DNA from 4 places in the Affinirhizobium capsici genome. Region 2 is predicted to be linked to each of the others. Evidence: predicted binding sites of a transcription regulator. Region 2 holds the regulator's gene; each other region holds the start of a gene.

Region 1 (5,367 bases), on a different contig from region 2:
CAGGGCGTGAAGGCCAAGCGCTGTCAGGGTTGCCGCGTCTGGATGGCCAAGAATACCGAACACGCCGCATTCCTCATGCAATGTGTCACCGTCCAGGTCGTAAAATGCATCATGCGTCACCGGCTGATTCATGTCTGCAGGTCCTTGCCGTACCGGAAGAAAAACTAAAATAGGCCGGTTGATCTGTTCGTTTGAACCACAGCCGGCCTGCTGCTTTTGTCTATACCATAGATGGAGGCTCTTGGCTTCCCTCTGAAGTCCAAGTTCGCGTCAATTATTTGTCACAGTTGAATTTGGTGCGTCATCGGACGGGGCGGCTTCATTGTTCTTGGCTTCCCCATGGCCAAGGATGCGCGCGCGGATCTGCGGTTCGATATCCGTCGGCAGAACGGTTTCAAGCCGTGCAACCAGCGTATCGAGGAAAGGCTTCGACTTCGCCTGGGTAACCCATGCCGGTTGCGAACGCACATCGACCAGCCAATTCCAGAAGGCGACGGCAACCACCAGCAGCAGGATGCCGCGTGCAGCGCCGAAGAGGAAGCCAAGCGTGCGATCCAGTGCGCCGATGCGGCTGTCGATAATGAAATCGGCAATGCGGCTCGTGATGAACGTGATGATGATCAGCGCTACAAGGAAAATGAGGCCAGCAGAACCAGCAAGCGCGATGCGATCATCTGCCGTGTAGTTCTTCGCATAGGGCAACAGAACTGGGTAGAGGTAATAGGCGGCTGCCAGCGCTCCGGCCCAGCTGGCGATGGACAGCACTTCGCGCGAAAAACCGCGAACCATGGCGAGCACGGCGGAGAAAAGTGTGACGCCGAGGACAATGCCGTCGAAAATCGTGATGGGCATGGACGATGTACTCCAGGACTTCTCGGTTCCCGCCGCGGCGGGAGAATACGGTTGGCCCTACCGGATGCTGCAAAAAAGGCAAGAGGTTTTGCGCTTTTCTTACAACAGCGGACGATCCAGTGGAAGATCAATCCTCTTCCGCTTGGCTGGCAAATTTGCGTGCAGACCCTGCGATCTGCACCACGAGGTCGGGCAATCCCTCGATTTCGAGCAAGCCCTTGCGCCCGGCTTTCGGCAATTCTGTGGAAGATGCGGGCAATGTTGCGCGGGCAAAGCCTAATTTTTCTGCCTCTTTCAGTCTCTGCGCCGTCTGCGAAACGGGGCGTACCGCGCCGGACAAGCTAACCTCGCCGAAATAGACGCAATCGGCGGGTAGAGGTGTATTCGCAAGCGACGAAACGAGAGCCGCCGCCACGGCCACATCCGCTGCCGGTTCCGAAATGCGATAGCCACCAGCCACATTCAGATAAACATCGTGCTGGCCAAGCTTCACGCCGCAATGAGCCTCCAGCACCGCAAGGATCATCGACAGGCGCGATGTGTCCCAGCCGACGACCGCACGCCTTGCTGTGCCAAGCGAAGAGGGCGCCACCAGCGCCTGAACTTCCACCAGAACAGGGCGTGTGCCTTCCATGCCTGCGAAAACGGCAGCGCCCGGCGCTTTCGTATTGCGCTCGCCGAGGAACAGCTCAGAGGGGTTGGAGACTTCGCGAAGCCCCTTATCTGACATCTCGAAAACGCCGATCTCATCGGTTGGGCCAAAGCGGTTCTTCACCGTTCTCAATATGCGATAGTGATGCCCCCGGTCGCCTTCAAAATAAAGGACGGCATCCACCATGTGTTCCACAACGCGAGGGCCAGCGATCTGACCCTCCTTCGTCACATGGCCGACAAGCACCATGGCAGCACCGGTCTGTTTGGCAAAGCGTATCATGGCCTGAACGCCGGTTCGAACCTGCGTCACCGTTCCGGGTGCGGAATCAACAATATCGCTCCAGAGTGTCTGGATGGAATCAATGATGACGAGATCCGGTCGCTTGCCTTCTGCCAGGGTGGCCAGGATATCTTCCACATTGGTTTCCGCCGCCAGAAGCACATCGGACGATGCCGCACCCAGGCGTTGGGCGCGAAGGCGCACCTGTGCCACCGCCTCTTCGCCGGATACATAAATAATCCGATGTCCCTTCCGGGATAGAGCAGCGGCTGCCTGCATCAATACCGTCGATTTTCCGATGCCGGGATCGCCACCCACCAGCACGGCAGAGCCTCGCACGAAGCCACCGCCCGTTACGCGGTCTAACTCACCGATGCCGGTCTGGACACGAGGTGCCTCTTCCGTTTCGCCAGATAGGGTGGTGAGTGCAACGGCCCGGCCCTTCTTGGGCGTCTTGCCGGGACCACCGCCAATGCCGCCCATCTGGTCGTCTTCAATGATGGTGTTCCACTCGCCGCAGCCATCGCATTTTCCCGCCCATCGGTTGTGAACCGTGCCGCAGTTCTGGCAGATGAATTGGGTCTTGGGCTTGGCCATCAACACAGGTCCTTCCTATACGGAAGCATGCTCGCAAAATGCGTATGATCCCGTTTTGTTCTGCATATAGCGTTGAGTCTGTTTCGCCGCAAGTCCGCGATTTTTCGATGCCAGTTTCTGATCAGACGTAGGCTTCTTCGCCGATATAGCGGCGTTCATGGCGAAGGCCGATACTGGTCAATAGCTCGTAGCCAATGGTGCCCCCGGCGCGAGCAACCTCCTCCAGTGGCATGTTTGGCCCGAAAAGTTCGACGTAATCCCCCGCTCGCAGAGCGTTTTCGGGCAGATCGGTGGCATCGAACACAGTGAGATCCATGGTCACGCGTCCAATAACAGGCAGGTGGAAGCCATCGAAGAACGCATTTGCTCCGTGTGGCAGTGCCTGACGTAATGGAATGCCTGAGCCAGAAAACGAGCGTAGATAGCCATCGGCATACCCGACTGATGCGATCGCAAGACGGCTATCCCGCGTCAGGCGATGGGAACCGCCATAGCTTACCGTCTCGCCCGCAAGCGCACTGCGAACCTGCACAATGCGTGCCTCAGCCTTCACGACGGGCCGCATCGGGTTTTTCGTTTCGCTAGAGGCATCGCCGCCATAAAGAGCGATGCCGGGGCGGGTGAGATCAAAATGGTATTCAGAGCCAAGGAAAATTCCAGCAGAAGCTGAAAGGCTTGAATCAATTCCTTCAAAGGCGCTTGTAACCTTCTGGAAAGACTCAAGCTGGGCCCGATTCTGTGGATCGTTGGGCCTATCCGCGCTGTGAAGATGCGAGAGAATGAGAACCGGATCGAAGCTTGCGGGACGCGACACGTCATCCGCAAGCGCCATAGCTTCGTCTCGAGAGAGGCCGAGCCGGTTGAAACCGGTATCGACCTGAAGCGCACAGGGGTAGGGGCCGATCTCTGCGATCAACGACATCCAGAAAGCCAGCTGCTCTTCGCTTGCCAGGACCGGCACCAGATCATTCTCGAAGAATAGTTGCTCCTGACCGGGCCAGATGCCGGAGAGTACAAAGATGCGGGCGTCCGGCGCATAGGCGCGAAGCGTAGCACCTTCAGTGGCAACCGCGACGAAGAAATCGCGAGCGCCAGCCTCATAAAGGGTAAGGCCGCAATCTTCGATGCCGAGCCCATAGGCATCTGCTTTGACGACTGCTCCCGCGCGGGCCTTGCCAGAGCGGCGGGAAAGATCCTGCCAATTTTCAGAAAGAGCTTGCAAATCGACCGTCAACCGAACTGGCGCTGTGTCGAAGGCATCCATCTCCGGCAGGTCGTCATAAAGTTCGGTCATTGCACAGTCCTCTTTGCTATTCGAAGGCACCCTATCACTTTTGTTCAAGACGTAGATGTCGATCCGGCTTATTCTCAAGTCATGCACAATGTTTCGCAGCAAGAGGCCGCCCTCGCGACGCCTGTTTCCTACACCGAGAGAACCCGGTTCTGGCGAGATAGCCGTTTCAAAAACATGGAGTGCCTTTCGGCCTCCTTCATCACGCATGAGTTTTCACCCCACTCGCACGATACGTTCTCGATCGGTGCAATCGAGGGTGGGTGCCAAGTCGCGATGATTCGAGGCTCGAGGGAGTACACCGGTCCCGGAGCGCTTTACCTTATCAATCCTGGTGAAGTGCATGATGGTCAGCCTGGTGCGCCAGACGGCTATCGCTACCGAATGATCTATCCCGATATGTCGCTTCTGACGGAGATCATTGAGGATATGACGGGCCGCGCCTTTCACGGCTCGCCGAGTTTTTCGCGCCAACTTTTGACCGACGCGCCTTTGGCCCATGCCTTCAACCGCGCTCATTGCGCCGTCGAACAAGGCACAGCTCTTGAAGGAGAAGAGGGAATGTATGGCGTTCTTGCCACCATGTTTGCACGCCATGGTAGCTCGCTCCTGCACGCCCCCACTTATAAGGAACCGTTGGCCATGCGGCGTGTGCGGGAGTACATTGCGCAGAATTTCAATGAAGAGATTGGGCTGGAAGCTTTGGCGAAGGTCGCAGGCCTTAGTCGCGCCCACATGATCAGGGCTTTCCGCAAGCAGTATTTCATTACGCCGCACGCCTACCAGACGGATTTGAGAATCCGTCATGCTCGCAAGCTACTGCGCGCAGGTGCCACCCCTGCAGATACAGCCATGGCTTGCGGGTTTGCCGATCAGGCGCATCTGACCCGGCATTTCAAGGCACGTACGGGGCTGACACCCGCTGTGTTTCGAAGCGGCTGATCACTTTCGTTCAAGACCCCCGCGGCCGTCTTGGCGTAACTCCCTCCAATCTGGAGGTTTTGCAGATGAATTACATTCGACAAAGCGAACTAATGCTCGGCGTTCGCACCATATTGCCTTTGGTCGTTGCAGCACTGCCGATTGGCTTTGTGTTTGGAACCGTGGCGACGGGGAATGGGCTTTCACCGCTCGAAGCTGCTCTGATGAGCGCATTGGTTTTTGCAGGCGGGTCGCAATTTGTAGCCATGGATCTCTGGACGCATCCCGCATCTTGGGGTGCGCTCGGTCTGGCCGCTCTGCTGGTCAATCTCCGACACATGCTGATGGGTGCATCTTTGGAGCGGAAGCTGGGAGGCTTTAGACTTCGGCAAAAAATTCCAGCCTTGATGCTTATGGCAGATGAAAACTGGGCGCTGGCCGAGGCGAGGGCTCGTCAGGCGCAACTCACTCCTACCTTCTACCTTGGGCTTGCCGCACCTTTTTATTTCGGCTGGGTCCTGGCAAGCACTGGCGGCGCGCTTTTCGGCACGCTGCTTGGCGACGTAACCGTCTACGGGTTGGATTTCGCCTTTCCCGCGGTCTTCATCGTTTTGTTGATGGGTTTCTGGAAGGGGAGCGAAACGGGGCTAGTGCTGGCGGCCAGCGCCATTGCTTCACTCACTGTCCATAGCCTCGTATCCGGGCCATGGTACATTGCTGCGGGTGCCCTGGCCGGTCTCGCTGTCGTGCTTGTCACGCCGCCCCGGCAGGA
Region 2 (5,367 bases):
TGGTGGGAAGGAAATGTATGGGATTGTCTTACTAAAAGAAACGCAAAATACAATGGCGGGAACATGACAGGTCCCGCCGCATCTTCATCTTGAACCCTGCTTTGCAACAGCATCGAATGCCAGCAGCGTTTCAAGCAACCGAGGCAGGTTTTCAAGCTTCACCATATTCGGGCCATCAGATGGCGCATTGTCCGGATCTTCATGAGTTTCAATGAATACACCTGCAACGCCAACCGCCACTGCAGCGCGCGCCAAAGTTTCCACGAATTCCCGCTGGCCACCGCTGGAACCGCCCTGCCCGCCCGGTTGTTGAACGGAATGGGTAGCATCAAAGATAACCGGAGACCCAAGCGACGCCATGATCGGCAATGAGCGCATATCGGAAACGAGTGTATTGTAGCCGAACGATGCGCCGCGTTCACACAGCATCACATTCGGATTTCCGCTTTCCGTAAATTTGGCCTGGACGTTTTTCATATCCCATGGTGCCAGAAATTGGCCCTTCTTCACGTTGATTGCGCGGCCTGTTTTGGCGGCTGCAACGAGAAGATCCGTCTGTCGGCAAAGGAACGCTGGGATTTGCAGAACATCGACAGTTTCAGCGACAAGCGCACATTGTTCTTCCGTGTGGATATCAGTCAACACTGGAAAGCCGAATTCCTTTTTCAGATCGGCGAAAATCTCCATTGCCATATCAAGGCCGATACCGCGCTTGCCAGAAAGCGAAGTGCGGTTGGCCTTGTCGAAAGATGATTTGTAAACAAGGCCGATGTTCAGCTTATCGCAAATGTCCTTAATCGCACCTGCCATCATGAAAGCATGTTCGCGGCTTTCCATTTGGCATGGGCCGCAAATCAACGAGAGGCGCTTATCGTTGCCGAATACAACCTGAGAAGCACCCTCGCCCACTATTACATTTGCATTGGCGTGAACGCTCATCGAACCCCTCCTTGTTAGCGGGCAACTGCCGCCCTAAAGCGGTTTGTCCATAACAGGGACGTTTGCTGATGTCACCAAGGGAGCCACCAAACGGCCTAGCAAGGGTCTCAAATGAAGAGAACAGACTTGCAGTATGTCTCCTTGACAAGGCTGAAGGGAACGCCTGCCCCAGTTTCCAGAACGGCGGAATGGCGAAGAACATTTTTCGGCAAAGGGCTTTCACCACAAGGCCAGAGCAGTTCTGCAGATAGAAGTTTTCTGCGAAAATTTAAGGACTCAACAGCACGTCCAAATGCAATCGAAGTATGCTCAAGACGCTTCTTCATGGTGCTGCTTAAAATTTGGAGGCGGTACCAATTCTCAGCTTCCGCAAGGACAACACCACCCCACATCAGATACACCCTGCGATAAGCAAGTGCCTCGCCCTCAGACACCTCAAGAAGGGCTATCACCTGCGAATCGATGACTTCCGTTTCATCAGCCAAACGCTCGGCATAGACCCCACTCGTTTGCGATCCGTATTCCGTACACCAAGCATCCAGTGCAAAGGTGGCGCTATCACAGTTAAGTAGGAGTTGATTGAGCCGTAAAAGCCGCTGATGCGCTTCATTGCTATCTGGCTCTTTAGCTTCATGCTTCTTGATCAACTTCATTGCTCCACGAGAGAATCAAGGCGAGTCGGATCGCTCGACAATGCCCAAGACTGTCGGAAATTCAGGCTGCGAATGGACAATCAGCCTGTCGGCCTTCCTTTCGAAAGACACATTGGTTGCTGTGAGAATGCCTTTGATAGACGTCAGACTCTTCACCGCAATGACAAACCCCAAGGCCGTCAGGTCGCGAAAAGATCGATCTTGGTTTGAGATGGAGTAATCTGAAGTCTCGCGCACAATGCGAATTAAGCTGTTCCCCAACCTAAACGTGATATCGGTTTCCTGTGCTTCAGGTTCCTTCTGCAAGACGGTTTCAATCCGACCTGACGCCTCCGCAGAGTCAGAAGCTGTAAGCACAACCTCGGCCACGCCCAGCGCGCCGTTTGGATGCTCAAGAAGCGCGCCGCCAGGCAACGTTGAATTGATTCGTTGACAGGTGAAGGCAAACAGATCGGCAGAACGCAGGTCGGCAAAGGCCAATTTAAAGGTTGCGGTCACAGCGTTGCCGTCGGCAGATTTTGCCTCGCGCGAAAATGTTAGCATCGAGCCTGCGGATAACTGCTGCCGCTCAAAATAGGCATGATCTGCCACTGCATCATCGGATGCCAGGACAAATGCAGACAAGCCTACCTTCTTGCCAAGTCTACCTTGCTCCAGGTGCCGTTGTGTGAACACATTCCCCTCATTCGCAGCCGCCCTGGCAAGACCCTCGTCCCTCATTGCAAGAGGTTCTAGATACGTGCCGTTCGGAAAGAACACGCACGCATTTGATGTGCCGAACGGATGATGACCTTCAGCCGCGACATTAAAGCCTAAACGCCCAAGGAAACGACTTGCCGCCGTAAGTGACGGAACAGGTAGAACTAGATGGTCGAGGTTACGCATCATTCTTTTCCATGCTTTGCTGGTCCGTCGACTTTGGAGTCTTGAGTCACTCCATACAAGTGCACGAAGTTGCCCTTGCAGAACACAACTGGAACATATAGGGTCCGTTCTGGATTTGTTTCCCGATGGGGTTGCCGGATATGCTTACACGCAAACAGCAAGAACTGCTTCTTTTTATTCACGCTCGCATGAAGGAATCTGGTGTTCCGCCCTCTTTCGATGAGATGAAGGATGCGCTTGAGCTTGCCTCCAAGTCGGGGATACATCGCCTGATTACCGCTTTGGAAGAACGTGGATTTATCCGCCGGTTACCGAATCGTGCACGCGCATTGGAAGTGATCAAACTTCCGGAACCTTTCGGCGCAGGTGCGGCCCCCAAAAGAGGCTTTTCTCCTAGCGTTATTGAAGGGTCTCTAGGTAAAGCGCCACCCGCTCCAGCAACCCCTCAACCAGTTAAGGCTGCTGCGGATGAGAGCAATTCAGCTTCTATACCTGTAATGGGTCGAATCGCGGCGGGTGTTCCCATTTCGGCGATCCAGAATAACACCCACGCCATCAGCGTCCCGATGGAAATGCTTGGACCGGGAGAACATTACGCCTTGGAGGTGAGAGGGGACTCAATGATCGAAGCCGGCATTTTAGACGGCGATACGGTTATTATCCGCAATGGCAGCACGGCCAGCCCTGGCGATATTGTCGTTGCCCTCGTGGATGACGAAGAGGCGACGTTGAAGCGTTTCCGACGCAAGGGTGCATCGATTGCACTCGAAGCAGCGAATCCCGCTTATGAGACACGAATTTTCCCTCCAGAACGGGTGAAGGTTCAGGGGCGTCTGGTTGGTCTCATCCGCCGCTACCACTAAGCCACGTTTGAACCAAATTTGCGTCGTCGGTTGCGGCATATGTCTGTGAACGCCAGTCATAGGAGCGGTGAAGTTCCCATGCTCTTGCCGTTGATGTGAATGCCGGGGAATAGGTCCAGCTCTTAGGATTGGCCTGCCCATTGAACAGGATCTCGATGGTTCCTGTTCTTCGCAAAATGGCTGTGGTCACTAGGAGGACGCCTGATCGACATTTGGTGAATGGCGCTCGGGCGGCGATGACCAAATTGACACGATCGCAGGCATAGCCCAAGAAGCGGGTATCTTGAACCAAAGCAATCTTTGCTCCTTCCATTGTCTGCGTTAGGCACAGCAATTTGGGAAGGCAAACGAATTGGTCATTCGGTATCGCCTTTAGACCACTTCGAACGGCACTGTCGACCGCTTTGATCTGCTCCTCAGTTAAGCGCAGTCGCGTAGTTTTACCGAGTGGCACTGATGGAGCTGTGTCTTCCGTCTTGTCGTGTTCAGCCCTCTCCATGGCGTTGTCCACTTCCAAATCGATGGGACGTCGAGCCGAGGGCAATATCTCGCCCAACTTCAAGCTGTTGCGCCATCTATCGAACAGAAATCCCGATGATTTTGATTCATTTGTGAAGGAACTGGATTTGCGGTGGATCAACAGCGTCTCTCCATCTTCCGCAATAACCATGTCTGGATCATTGCGACCGATACCTGAGAGCATGATAAGCATCCCGCTAGCGAGGAGGAACACACCGGCAAAACGCAGTGGCGATCTCAGGCAAATAACGAGGACCAACCCAAGGGACGTCATTGCCAGAAAATAAGGCGGCGCCCTGCCCGTGCTTATGCCACCTTCCCAAGAAGCAACAAACGTTGCCACCTTGATGACGATCTCAAGTCCCCAACCCATTACAACAAAGAAAGGCGCTTCAAGCCCAAAGGGCATGGCCAACATGCCCAGCAATCCAGCTGGCATAACAACGGCCGAAATGAATGGCATTGTCGCGAGGTTGGCAACTAGGCCATAGCCGCTCAGCTGGTTAAAATGGGCAATCGAAAAAATGGCTGTCGAGAGACTTCCAATCAGGGAGGTCATGATTGTGCCCCCTATGATGGCCGCAATGGAAGAGACTGCGATAGCAACGGGGCCATTGGCGCTCAGCCCATCCTGCGCCTGCCTGCGTTTTGACCAGATGTTGTATCCGGCAACCAGAGCTGCGGTTGCGCCGAACGACATCTGGAAACTCGCACCCATAATGCTGGACGGGTGGAGCAGAAGTATGAGCGTCGCTGCCAAGGCTATATTGTGGAGGCTGATTGATGGGCGATCGAACAGAACAGCTGTCAACATAACCACCATCATGATGTACGCGCGTTCTGCAGATACACCGAAGCCGGATATGAGATAGTAGGCGGTAACCATAACGATAGCGCCAGAAGCCGCCAGCTTTTTCACCGAAACCCGTTGAGAAGCGCCGGGTATCAGAACCAGCAGGGAACGGGCACCCACAAAAAATATGCCCGCTGCAAGAGCCATGTTCAGGCCTGAAATCGCTACAATGTGGGCAAGTCCAGCCTCACGCAAAGCCTCAAGAACGGGGGCTGAAATAGCTCGCCGCTCATCGGTAATGATGGCTGCGGCGAAGGCGCCTTTATCTCCGGGCACAAGGCTACGGATGCGATCCCCCACATGACTGCGGAAATCATAGAGCAGGTTAAGCCAGCCAACCTGAGCCGGAGCGTCGACAGACTCGCCAAGCTTTTCTGGTACGCCATAAAAGAAGCCGCTGGCGCCAATGCCTTCAAAATAGGAGGAAAAGGCAAAATCACTCAGTCCTCCCAAAGCAGGGCCGGATGGTGGAGATAACCTTGCTCTTCCTTTAAGAATGTCTCCCATGCGAAACGGTTTAGCCGCGCCACGAACCGTAAGTGTTAAGCGCGTTGGTGCGCGTCCTAGCTTCGGTCGGCTAGTTGCGCGCACTGCCAGAACGTAACGCCAGCGGTTCTCTCCAACCGCTTCACGTCTTTCCACTACGCCTTCCACC
Region 3 (5,367 bases), on a different contig from region 2:
CATCTCTTTCCGTCGAAAGGAAACGGGCAAAGAGAAGCTTGTTCTGATCGGGATCAACATCCGTGATCTTCAAACAATAGCAGACTGTGGAATTGGCAGCCGAACCTCGACCCTGGCAGAGGATTTTTTGCGAACGGGCAAATTCCATGATGCGACGAACTGTTAGGAAGTAGGGTGCATATTTCTTTTCGCTGATGAGTTGAAGCTCTTCCCGTATCTGGCGCTCTATCTTGGCCGGGATGATGCCGCCAAAGCGCTCTCGAGCACCTGCATAGGTCAGCCGTTCCAAGGTCTCAGCCGAGGTTTCCCCTTCAATCTCCTCCTCAGGATAATTGTGCTGCAATTCTCGGAGTGAGAACCGCAGGGCAGAGAAAAATCGCAAGCTATTGGAAACGGCATCCGGGTAGCGCTTGAAGATGGCAGCCATCTGCCTGCCGCCTTTCAGATAGCGTTCGGCATTGGCGGCAAAACGAAATCCTGCTTCCTGAACCGTAACATGCTCTCGGATGGCGGTGACAACATCGGCCAGCGGACGGCGGCTTGGGTGATGATAAAGCGGTCGATTGGTCGCGATCAGGGGAATACGTGCGCGTTCGCCCCATTGGGCAAGGCTGGCAAAGGCAAAGTTGTCGCGTCCATCATATTCCGGCACGAGAGCCAAATAGATACGGGTGCCAAACCTGGTTTTCAGGCGGTCAAGCAGAGCAGGGAAGGTCTTACTTTCCCTCGTTTCCAGAAGAGATCGTTCTGGAAGGATGGCCAGCATAATATCATCCCCCCATTCCAGCAGATCCTCCAGATAAAGCTCGCATTGGCCTTTGCGGGTTCGAAGATTGCCCTGGCTCAGCAGGCGGCAAAGATGACCCCATCCCTTGCGATTGATGGGGTAGGCCAGAACATCCGGCGTGGCATCGCAAAACACCAGCTGTGCGCCCGGCTGCACCTTCAACGGGCTATCCTCTTTCAGGTCCCGCAATTGGGCATGGGCTTTGACAACCCCTGCTACGGTGTTGCGATCAGCGATGCCAAGGCCCAGAACCTCTCCATTCCGCGCAAGGTCGGCGGCCATTTGCACCATCTCCTCCGGGTGAGAAGCCCCTTCCAGGAAAGAGAAATTGGTACGTGCACCGATTTCATAAAAAGCAGGCGCTGCCGGTCTCATGCGAATATGCCGTGCATATACCAGCTGGGATTTTCCACCTGGTCGTAAAGCCCTTGCCGGTAGACCCAGAAGCGCTGCCCTGTTTCGCATTCCAGCCGGAAGTAATCCCGCGTTGGCGCGTCTTCACCATCCAGCCACCATTCGGCAGCAATCCGTTCCGGCCCCTCCGCCCGGCAAACTCGGTGCGTCAAACGCCGCCAGCGAAAACGAATAGGCGGGCCATCCGGCACATCCACGGCATAGGCCTCCAGCGGTTCCGGATGACGAAACAAGCGAAGCGGCCTTTCCTTGCCAGCAAGAGCCGTCTCCATCAGCGGTGCCGCCTCAGGGATTGGCACGGGTTTGAAGATATGGCCAAGTGCTGGAACGGTCAGAAAAGCTCGCTCTGGTAGATGGCTCTCTCGCAATTGATAGGTGGTCAGACAATCGGGTCCGAAGCGAGCCGAAACCTGATCGACAAAATCTGCCAGAGACATATGCTTCTGGTCATCGCCTTCGAAATCGCTCTGGGTATGATCGAAAGGTTCATGATGCAGCACATTCAGGCGCAGCACTTCGAAGCCAAAACCGGCATCCAGCTCGTCGTGAACGCCCTTCAATCGTTCGGCAAACAACTTGGCAATGCGTATGGCATCTCTCAGAGGCCGGGACGCACCTGCCTTCAACCGGAAAACCTTTCCATCCACCCGAAACAGAACAAGCTCGAACACGCGCCCACCCGCACCGCGGGCTTCCAAACCTGGCTTTAAGGATTGGGCAACCTGTCCGGCGAGCTCCAGAATATCCTCTTCCGCCTGGATGGGGTCTGCCAGTCGTCGTTCCGCTGAAAGATGGGCTATGGCGCGACGCGGGGAAATGGCTTCCTCATCCAGCCCTAATGCCTGATCCAGCCGCAGCAGCAGCTGCGAACCAAAGCGGCGGGCAAGGGGCGCGCGGGGTGCTTCCAGAAGATCGCCAACCTGTTTAAGGCCCACTTTGGCGAGAGCCTGAACCGTGGTGTCATCCAAACGAAGACAGGCAATGGGAAGCGGCGCAAGGGCTGCTTCCTGTTCGTCTTCTACAACGATGCGACTGGTATCGAAGCGGGCAATGGCGGAGGAGAGGCCGGGTGCGCCGGAAATAGCCCCGCGCACCTCCATGCCGATCTGCTCCAGCCGGGTGAGGATCTCGCTCAACATCGCTGCTTCGCCGCCAAACAAATGGGCACAGCCCGTTATGTCCAGAAAAAGGCCATTGCCTTCTTCTGTGGCGACAAGCGGGGTATACCGATCGCACCAATCCGCCAGCGCTTCCAGAAACCGCTTATCTGCCGCTTGATCCTCCTCGATGACTTCGAGGGCAGGGTAAATGGCGCGTGCTTCTGCCAAGCCCTGACCAAGTTTGAGGCCAAGGCTCTGGGCATGGCTATCCAGAGCGGTCAGACGGATGGCATTGTCGCGCTTTCCGGCGCAAACGAAAGCAAGATCCTCAGGACGCCCGGTCAAACGCCAGGATAGCCCCCAGCGGCGGCGAAGAATCCGATCCGTCGAAAGCCTTGGAAAGTGGAGCGCCAAAATGCGCTGGCGGCTGCTGTTGAACAGCTTGTTCTGCGGGTTCGGCAATCGAGAAACGGCGGTCATGGTGGTTCCACTCCAGATTCAGGGAGAGGGGGGCCGGGTTACGGCTCTTCTCCAAAGTGAGACGGAAAGCGGATGAGCCGATGCTACCGCCAAGCATCGATCCATCAGGCAGGCGACGGGCTGCGGCGAGCGCAGGTTCCACGTGAAACCGAAAGAGGGCGCTGGATGCCTCCTCTTCGCCTCCGTGGCGTAAAATGAGAAGGGGTCTTGAGGAAGCCTTGGCTCGCAGGCTCAACCTCCGGCTTTCCGTTAAACCAAAGTTTGCCGGGTTTCCGCGTACCTCCAGCAAAATTGCAGCAAAGATGCCGCTGGAGAGAGCCGCTTCCGCAAGCCAAAGAGCATCTTCCAATCGTGCCGGTGCCGCATGCAGCATTCGGTGAATGGAGAGACCAAAGCGCTTCAGGCCAAGAGGGTAGGGCAGGCCTGCATCGCTTGCTGCCATCCTGTCTGAGATCCAGAAAAGCGGTCGCTGATCTTTCTGTTGGTATAGGCAAGACAAGGCCATGGCAAAGCCCGACAATGCGCCTGCATGGCGAAGACCAATGCTGCGCAATTCCGTCAATCCATCGTGTGGCAAGCCTCCTTCCAGAGCCTCGTCCAGAAGGCCTATACCTGTCGGCGCGATCAAGCCTTCGTCTCTTAGGCTCTTTCCAGTCTCATTCGCCTTTGCGGCGGCCAGCGTTGGAAGGGATTTACCTTCCAGCCGGGCAATCGTTTCGCGCAGGGCAAAAACAGTCTCCTGCGCCAAGGCGGTCTTCGCCATGACGTCAGCTCCATCGCTTTGTGGTCCCATCACACTAACGCGCAATCGGGCTATATGTTCATGTTATGTTCTTATGGATTCCAGAGGTGGAGAAAAGAGTCAACCGGGGCAGTAACCAGTTTCAACGACTCATCGAGCGGGTGATTGAATCCACTCTCGAAAATTTTTTTGGAAAACCTTATATGGGTTCCAGAAAAGGAGCAGATATGGCCCGTGTTGACCAGACAGATGATTGGCGTGATCGCCACGCCCCGACTATCAGTACGTTTGAATCGTTGGCAATCGAGGCCTATGGCAATCTCCCGGAAGAATTTCGTGCACTAACAGCGAACCTTACCATCGAAGTCGAGGATTTTCCCGATGACGAAGTGTTTGAGGATATGGCGCTGGAAACGCCTTTCGATCTCCTGGGCCTGTTTGAAGGGCGCGGCATTTCCGAACGCTTCACCATGGAAACCGGCGAGCTGCCAAACCGTATTCGCCTCTACCGGCGCCCCATCCTTGATTATTGGGCTGAAAACGAAGAGACGCTGGGTGACATTATCACCCATGTGCTGATCCATGAGATCGGCCATCACTTCGGCCTCAGCGATGACGACATGGAGCGGATCGAGGAAAGCGCGGATGAAGCGGCGGATCGCACAGGTTGATCAGCCGCCTTTATCATTCTTAGCGTCGGGCTTCTGTTGCCATGCGAATGGCAAGACCTGCCAGAACAGTACCCATCAGCCAGCGTTGAACTGTGATCCAGGCCGGGCGACGCGATAGAAAGCCTGCGATGGAACCTGCCGTCAGCGCAATCGCAGCATTCACACTGACGCTAATGATGATCTGTACCATGCCAAGCGCCAATGATTGAGCAAGCACGCTGCCATGATCCGGCTGCACGAATTGCGGCAGCAAGGATAGGTACATGACGGCAATCTTCGGATTGAGAAGATTGGTGACGAAACCCATGGTGAAAAGTTTGACTGGGCTATCCTGCGGCAGTTCCTTCACCTGAAATGGTGATTTTCCGCCGGGCTTTACAGCCTGCCAGGCAAGATAAAGCAGATAAATCGCACCACCCATTCGCAAGGCGTCATAGGCATAAGGCACGGCCATCACGATGGCGGTAATGCCGAATGCGGCGCAGAGCATATAGAAGACAAAGCCAAGGGCCACTCCACCCAGGGAGATAAGACCTGCAAGCGGGCCTTGGCAGATGGATCTGGAAATTAGATAGACCATGTTGGGGCCTGGTGTGAGCACCATGCCCAGAGCGATCAATGCAAAGGTAGACAGCGCCAAAATATCCGGCATATGCAACCTTTGAAAAATGAGATGGTCTTAAGTGGATGCGCAGATTCTGCGATGCGCATCCAGCATTTGAACATGTGTGTTACTGCTCGCCCAGCTTCATGCTCGGATCGTAGTCCTTGCCATGCACAGTCTTCACCACGGCCTGACCGCAGTAAAGCTTGTTCTCCGCTTGATTAAACGTGTGGCTCGGGGAGCCGTGCAATTCCCAACCCTTGTTCAAGGCATCGGTAACACGATGGCAAAAGCTGGAATCATCTGGGCCGGTGATGAAGCGATAGATTTTCATGAGCTCGTCTTTCTGTTTTCAATCTGCTGCACTTGGACGAGAAGCTTTTCGGCTTCTTCCAGATGCAGGCGTTCTATCATTTTGCCATCGAGATTTATGACATTCAGATGGGCGTGTTCAGGTTTCGCAAAGGCCGAGGCAATCGCATGTGCTTCTAAAATCTCTGCTTCGGAAGGGCCGAAATGCCGGTTTGCGGGTTCGATCTGGGCCGGATGGATCAGCATCTTACCGTCAA
Region 4 (5,367 bases), on a different contig from region 2:
TCACTTCAGGAAACTATTCTTCTTGAGAAAATCTTCCGCCACAGCCTTTGCGGGTTCTCCGCCCAGCTGAACGCGGCCATTCAATTCCTGCAAAGTCACAAGATCGAGCTTTGCAAAAACCGGTTTCAGGATTTCCTCAATCTTCGGGTTCTTCTTCAGTACTTCCTCGCGAATAATCGGCGCTGGTTGGTAGACAGGCTGCACGCCCTTATCGTCTTCCAACACGACAAGACCCGAAGGCGCAATGCCACCATCTGTGCCGTAAACCATAGCCGCGTTGGCACCATTGGTCTGGTTAGCTGCTGCAGCAATCGTAGCAGCTGTATCACCGCCCGAAAGGGTGATGAGCTGGTTCGGCTGAAGCTTGAAATTGTAGGTCGTCTGGAATGCCGGAAGTGCTGCCGCCGAATTTACGAATTCGGATGAAGCTGCAAGAACCACTTTGCCGCCGCCGGTTACGTATTTTCCGAATTCGGTCAGCGTCTTGAACTTGCCTTCATCGGCAACATCCTTGCGAACTGCAATGCCCCAGGTGTTGTTGGCCGGAGATGCCGAGAGCCAAACAACCTTATTGGCATCGTAATCCAGTTTCTTCACTGTCTCAAAAGCTTTTGCCGCGTCTTTCCAGACTGGATCTTCAGCTTTGTTGAAGAAGAATGCGCCGTTGCCCGTATATTCAGGATAGATATCAATCTCGCCAGCCAGCAGAGCCTTGCGCACCACCGGCGTTGCGCCCAACTGGATTCTGTCCGTGGCCTCGATGTTATTGGCCTTCAGCATGCTCAGGATAATGTTTCCAAGCACACCTCCCTCAGTATCGATCTTGGAGGAAACGACCACCTGCGCCTGAGCAGCCGATAAGGAGAAACCCAGCGCCAGCAGAGCGGCGCCCATCAAATTGATCTGCTTTTTCATCCAGCACCCTCGCCCTCAAAGGGAACCCCGATTTCGGTTCCCGCCTGCAACTTTAGCCCTATCTAGGGCAGCGTGAAGAACAAGCGAGTCAGCCATCGCTAAAATTCGCTGGCGGCTTTCACGTCAGCCCGTTACCGGTTGCTCTCTCTTCAACGGGGGAGCAATGGCCTTGCGTCCAAAGACGAAAAGGATCAGTGCGAACGCGGCAACACCACCATGTACCCAATATGCAAGAGAGTAGCCGCCCTTATCAGTCAGCCAGCCAGCAACAAGATTGCTGGATGAAGCCCCAATCCCCTGCACCGTCATGATTGCACCGAGGCCCACGTTAAAGCGGCCTGTACCAGATAGGATACGTTCTGCCGCAAGCGGCGTGGCGATACCGATCAACCCAGCACCGATGCCATCCAGGATCTGCACTGGATAGATGGCTGCAAAGTTTGAAAAACTCCCCGCGATAGCGCCGCGAATGGGCAGCGCCATCAGACCGACGATGAAAATCGATGCGAGTCCAAACCGTGAAATGAGACGCGGCGCCGCAAGAGCCACGACGATCATGGCAACCTGAGAAACGCCCGTCGTAATGGCTGTCGTGCGGAATGGGCTGCCCAGCTGGATCGAGAAGTTCTGCGCAATGAGGCGGCTAATCGGCGCATTGCCGAAATGGAAGATCATTAGCACCAGGGCCAAAAGAATGAGACCCTTGCTATGCGTCAAAACAGAGAAACCAGAAGGACCTTCGTCAGTGCCATGACTATTCATACCACGTGCCACGCGGTTATCAATATGGCGAGGATTGATTGCGAGCGTGGCAATGATGGCGGCAGCAGCAGTCAGCACCATCAGGCCCACCACACCATTCAACCCAAAATACATGCTGCCAAGATAGATTGCAGCGAGAGAGAACACATTGCCTGCATGGTTCCAGAATTCGTTGCGTGAAACCTGATCCGTAAATCGCCTTTCACCTACCAGACCCAGCGTCAGGCCCATAAGTGCAGGCCCGATGACAGCACCTACAACGGCGGTTGCCGACTGCCCACCAAACACTGAAAAATTGTTCGGTGTGGCCAATGTCCAAAGCGCCATAGCGGTTACGAGAAGAACAGGAAGGATGATGAGCGTTCGCTTGCGATCAGAAGCATCAACGAGAGCGCCAAAAAGCGGCGTCGCGATCATTCCCAATATGCCGCCAACTGTGGCCACAACGCCCAGAGTGAACGGCTGCCAGCCATGCGTTGCGAGAAATCCATCAAGAAAAGGACCAAGTCCGTCCCGCGCATCGGCAAGAAAAAAATTCAATGTAGCAAGGGCAATGAGTGAGCGGCGTACATCAGTAGAAAGGGAATCAGCCAAAGACAGGGCCTCCTAGCGCAAGCTCGCCTCAATGCTGAAACGCCTGTCCGGTTCCGTACCGGCCACTTCGCGAATAAAATTTAATATTTTGCTTTCTCAAGGTTGTAGAATGGGGAGTAGGCACCTGATGCACCTTCACACCTGCTTTCGAGCCTGATATGTTCTTTTTTTGTTCTTTATAAGAAAGTGAGGGCTGAATAAGTGATTCCTTCAGCCAGCATGAAAGTGGACAAATTGTTAGGGGCCGGAGCGCGACCAGAATCTTCGGTTGAGGCTATCCGCAAGATCATCCATGTGGATATGGATGCCTTCTACGCCTCTGTGGAGCAGCGAGATAATCCTGATCTAAGAGGAAAACCTGTTGCGGTGGGAGGAGCAGCGGCGCGCGGCGTGGTGGCGGCTGCCAGCTATGAGGCCCGAAAGTTCGGTATCCACTCTGCCATGCCCTCTGTCACGGCAGCACGAAAGTGCCCAGAGCTTATTTTCGTCAAGCCACGTTTCGAAGTCTACAAGGCTGTGTCCCAGCAAATTCGTGAGATATTCGCTGAGTACACGCCACTCATAGAGCCTCTATCTCTCGACGAAGCCTATCTGGATGTCACCGAGAATCTCAAAGACATGCCCATTGCGACTGAGATTGCCCTCCAGATCCGCCAGAAGATAAAGGAAGCCACAGGCTTGAACGCTTCTGCCGGAATTTCCTACAATAAATTCCTGGCGAAAATGGCGAGTGACCTGAACAAGCCCAACGGACAGGCCGTAATTACCCCGCGCATGGGGCCAGCCTTCGTTGAGCAACTGCCAGTCAAGAAATTTCATGGCGTCGGGCCTGCCACGGCAGAAAAGATGCATCGCCTTGGCATTCAAACGGGAGGCGATCTCAAGTCAAAATCCCTGAATTTCCTGGCGCACCACTTCGGCAAATCCGGCCCTTACTTCTATGGTATCGCACGCGGCATTGATCATCGTCAGGTCAAGCCGGATCGTGTGCGAAAGTCGGTCGGTTCCGAGGATACCTTCTTTCAGGACATTCACGCGCTGGATCCGGCAAAGCAAGAGCTTGCGCCTTTGGTTTCAAAAATCTGGGGCTATTGCGGTGCTCGTAATCTCTGCGCCAAGACGGTGACGGTGAAGGTAAAGTACAGCGATTTTCAACAGATGACCCGGAGCCGAACTCAGTCGCTGGCATTCGTGAGCGAAACGGAGGTTCTGGAGATTGCAGAAGCTCTTTTGGAAACGGTCTATCCGTTCCGCCGCGGTGTACGTCTGCTCGGTGTTACGCTTTCCAGTCTCAGCGAGACCACAGAAGATGATGCCAGCCAGCTACCTCTTTTCCGATAGAGAACGGAACATAGTCGCTCACTGGTCGTTGGAAATTCCGAACCCGGGCTGTGTCAAGCGGACACGACAGGGACGGAGAACATGGGTATTTTTCCGCTTTCTTCTCATGGCCAACGAATTGGCAGGCGAGCTTCTTACCTGTCCAGCCCGGGATCACTTTACGAAGCAGATATCATTCTGCAGCCTTCGGCATTTCCGCTTCCAGCTCATAAGAATAGCCTTCCAGCATGGCATAGGCTTGCTCAATGGTCTTGATCTCGTTCTCAGCCTTGCCAATTGCATCAGCGATAGTGTCGCAACGGGCATTCAGCATTCTGCCTAGAACATCGCTTTCCGGTCGCTTGCCAATGCGATCTATGTGGTGACGGATGCGTCCCCGGTGCCGTTCAAGCTCCAGAATGTGAATGCGGGTATTGACAATCTTGTCTGTCAAGCGTCGACGCATGGCTGCAACCGGATCGAATGTGCCTGGTGTTCTTTCATCCAGAATAAAATCATTGACCAGCGAATCGAGGATCAGCAGACCCTCCAGATCCTTGGAATCCGTCAGTTGCGGATCAAAGCCGGTGTCGTCGTAGACCTTCCGGCGTACAGGATCAACCAACAGCTCATAAGACGCGGTTAGCTTCGAGAAGGCATCTACATCTCCCCCCGCATCGGGATGCGCCGCTTTTGCGCGAGATCGATAAGCAGCCTTGATAGAGGCTCCATCTGCATCTCTGTCTACGCCAAGCGTTTTGTAGGGATCGATCACGGTTCCACCTGGTGTCAAATTGTCCAAGGTCACCCTCTCGTAAAGTGCTTCGCCGGAAGCCTCAACCCCTCGCGGCTTCATGTGGCGAAACCGGGGCCGTTGCCACCTTTTCCCCATCGTTTGCAGCCGCGGGCACCGATCTCCCCAAGAAGCGCGGAATGCGGCCCTGTGCCACTGGTGCCATGATGAAGCTCAAGACCAGGAAGGGCAAGAGGAGAGCGAAGCTTATGCTGAGGCTTGCATGTTCTGCGACAAAACCCAGCATTGGCGGCACGCCGATATTCGAGAGCAGCAGCGTGAGAGCAAGCGCCGCCAGGTTATCGGCTGGCTGCCCCCTGCCTCGTTCAATTGTTGTTGCGACCGCCAGAGGAAAGCCCAAGGCAACGCCGCATCCCATGAGGAAGAGCGCAATACCAGCTACATAAAGATTGTTCGCAGCAAGCAGAAGTACGACGCCTAACGCGACACCGGCGGCAGAGGCTCGCACCAAGCTCTTGGTGCCGAACTTTTCACGCAGCTTATCACCCACAAGCCGCATTCCCCCCATACCGACCGTGAACAGCGCATAGAGAATGCCCGCCGTCGAGGCATCTGCGGAAAGAACCTCGCGAAGATAAAAGATACCCCAATCATAAACAGCGCCTTCGCTGATGCCGATTCCAAACACCATGAGGCAGATCAAGACGATGATCCGATCCGGCAGAATGAAGACTGGTCGCTTCCCACTGGCTTTCGCAAGACGCGTCTCACGCGGCGCAATGCGCCAGACAATGATGCAGCAAACGGCGACGATAGCGGCCGCTACGGACTGGTGAACGAACGGCGATATGCCACGACCGGCCACAAAGCCCGATGCCAGCGAGCCCACCAACAGGCCGATGGACCAGAAACCGTGGCTGCGGGAAAGAACCTTTTTCCCGGTTCTCTGCTCAATGCCAGTCGAAATCATGTTGGCCGCAACGTCGAGAATCGTACGGAAGAAACCAAACAGCACGAAGCAG

Evidence for each region. Region 2 encodes LexA, which represses DNA repair genes until DNA is damaged. Its sites were predicted from a motif close to TGTTCNNNNTGTGTTCNG; they were not measured.
Region 1: the regulator LexA is predicted to act here: its motif matches at 2,429-2,446, upstream of radA (DNA repair protein RadA).
Region 3: the regulator LexA is predicted to act here: its motif matches at 3,600-3,617, upstream of AC0JZ1_RS17945 (ImuA family protein).
Region 4: the regulator LexA is predicted to act here: its motif matches at 2,431-2,448, upstream of dinB (DNA polymerase IV).

What each region holds. Positions count from the first base shown of each region.
Region 1 is NZ_CDRNXD010000004.1:1,620,102-1,625,468, reverse strand. Features, by position in the region: gene purF (amidophosphoribosyltransferase) at 1-132, opposite strand, end outside; gene AC0JZ1_RS11235 (CvpA family protein) at 271-852, opposite strand; gene radA (DNA repair protein RadA) at 980-2,383, opposite strand; gene alr (alanine racemase) at 2,505-3,677, opposite strand; gene AC0JZ1_RS11220 (AraC family ligand binding domain-containing protein) at 3,759-4,616, shown strand; gene AC0JZ1_RS11215 (AzlC family ABC transporter permease) at 4,682-5,367, shown strand, end outside.
Region 2 is NZ_CDRNXD010000002.1:490,942-496,308, reverse strand. Features, by position in the region: gene kdsA (3-deoxy-8-phosphooctulonate synthase) at 85-939, opposite strand; gene AC0JZ1_RS02175 (hypothetical protein) at 1,047-1,586, opposite strand; gene AC0JZ1_RS02170 (VOC family protein) at 1,608-2,477, opposite strand; gene lexA (transcriptional repressor LexA) at 2,618-3,340, shown strand; gene AC0JZ1_RS02160 (ComEC/Rec2 family competence protein) at 3,321-5,367, opposite strand, start outside.
Region 3 is NZ_CDRNXD010000006.1:100,168-105,534, forward strand. Features, by position in the region: gene AC0JZ1_RS17935 (error-prone DNA polymerase) at 1-1,162, opposite strand, end outside; gene AC0JZ1_RS17940 (Y-family DNA polymerase) at 1,159-2,589, opposite strand; gene AC0JZ1_RS17945 (ImuA family protein) at 2,630-3,544, opposite strand; gene AC0JZ1_RS17950 (metallopeptidase family protein) at 3,751-4,194, shown strand; gene AC0JZ1_RS17955 (LysE family translocator) at 4,214-4,846, opposite strand; gene AC0JZ1_RS17960 (DUF1737 domain-containing protein) at 4,926-5,132, opposite strand; gene AC0JZ1_RS17965 (HpcH/HpaI aldolase/citrate lyase family protein) at 5,129-5,367, opposite strand, start outside.
Region 4 is NZ_CDRNXD010000004.1:1,171,142-1,176,508, forward strand. Features, by position in the region: gene osmF (glycine betaine ABC transporter substrate-binding protein OsmF) at 1-915, opposite strand; gene AC0JZ1_RS09040 (MFS transporter) at 1,039-2,271, opposite strand; gene dinB (DNA polymerase IV) at 2,491-3,612, shown strand; gene AC0JZ1_RS09050 (J domain-containing protein) at 3,785-4,366, opposite strand; gene AC0JZ1_RS09055 (MFS transporter) at 4,428-5,367, opposite strand, start outside.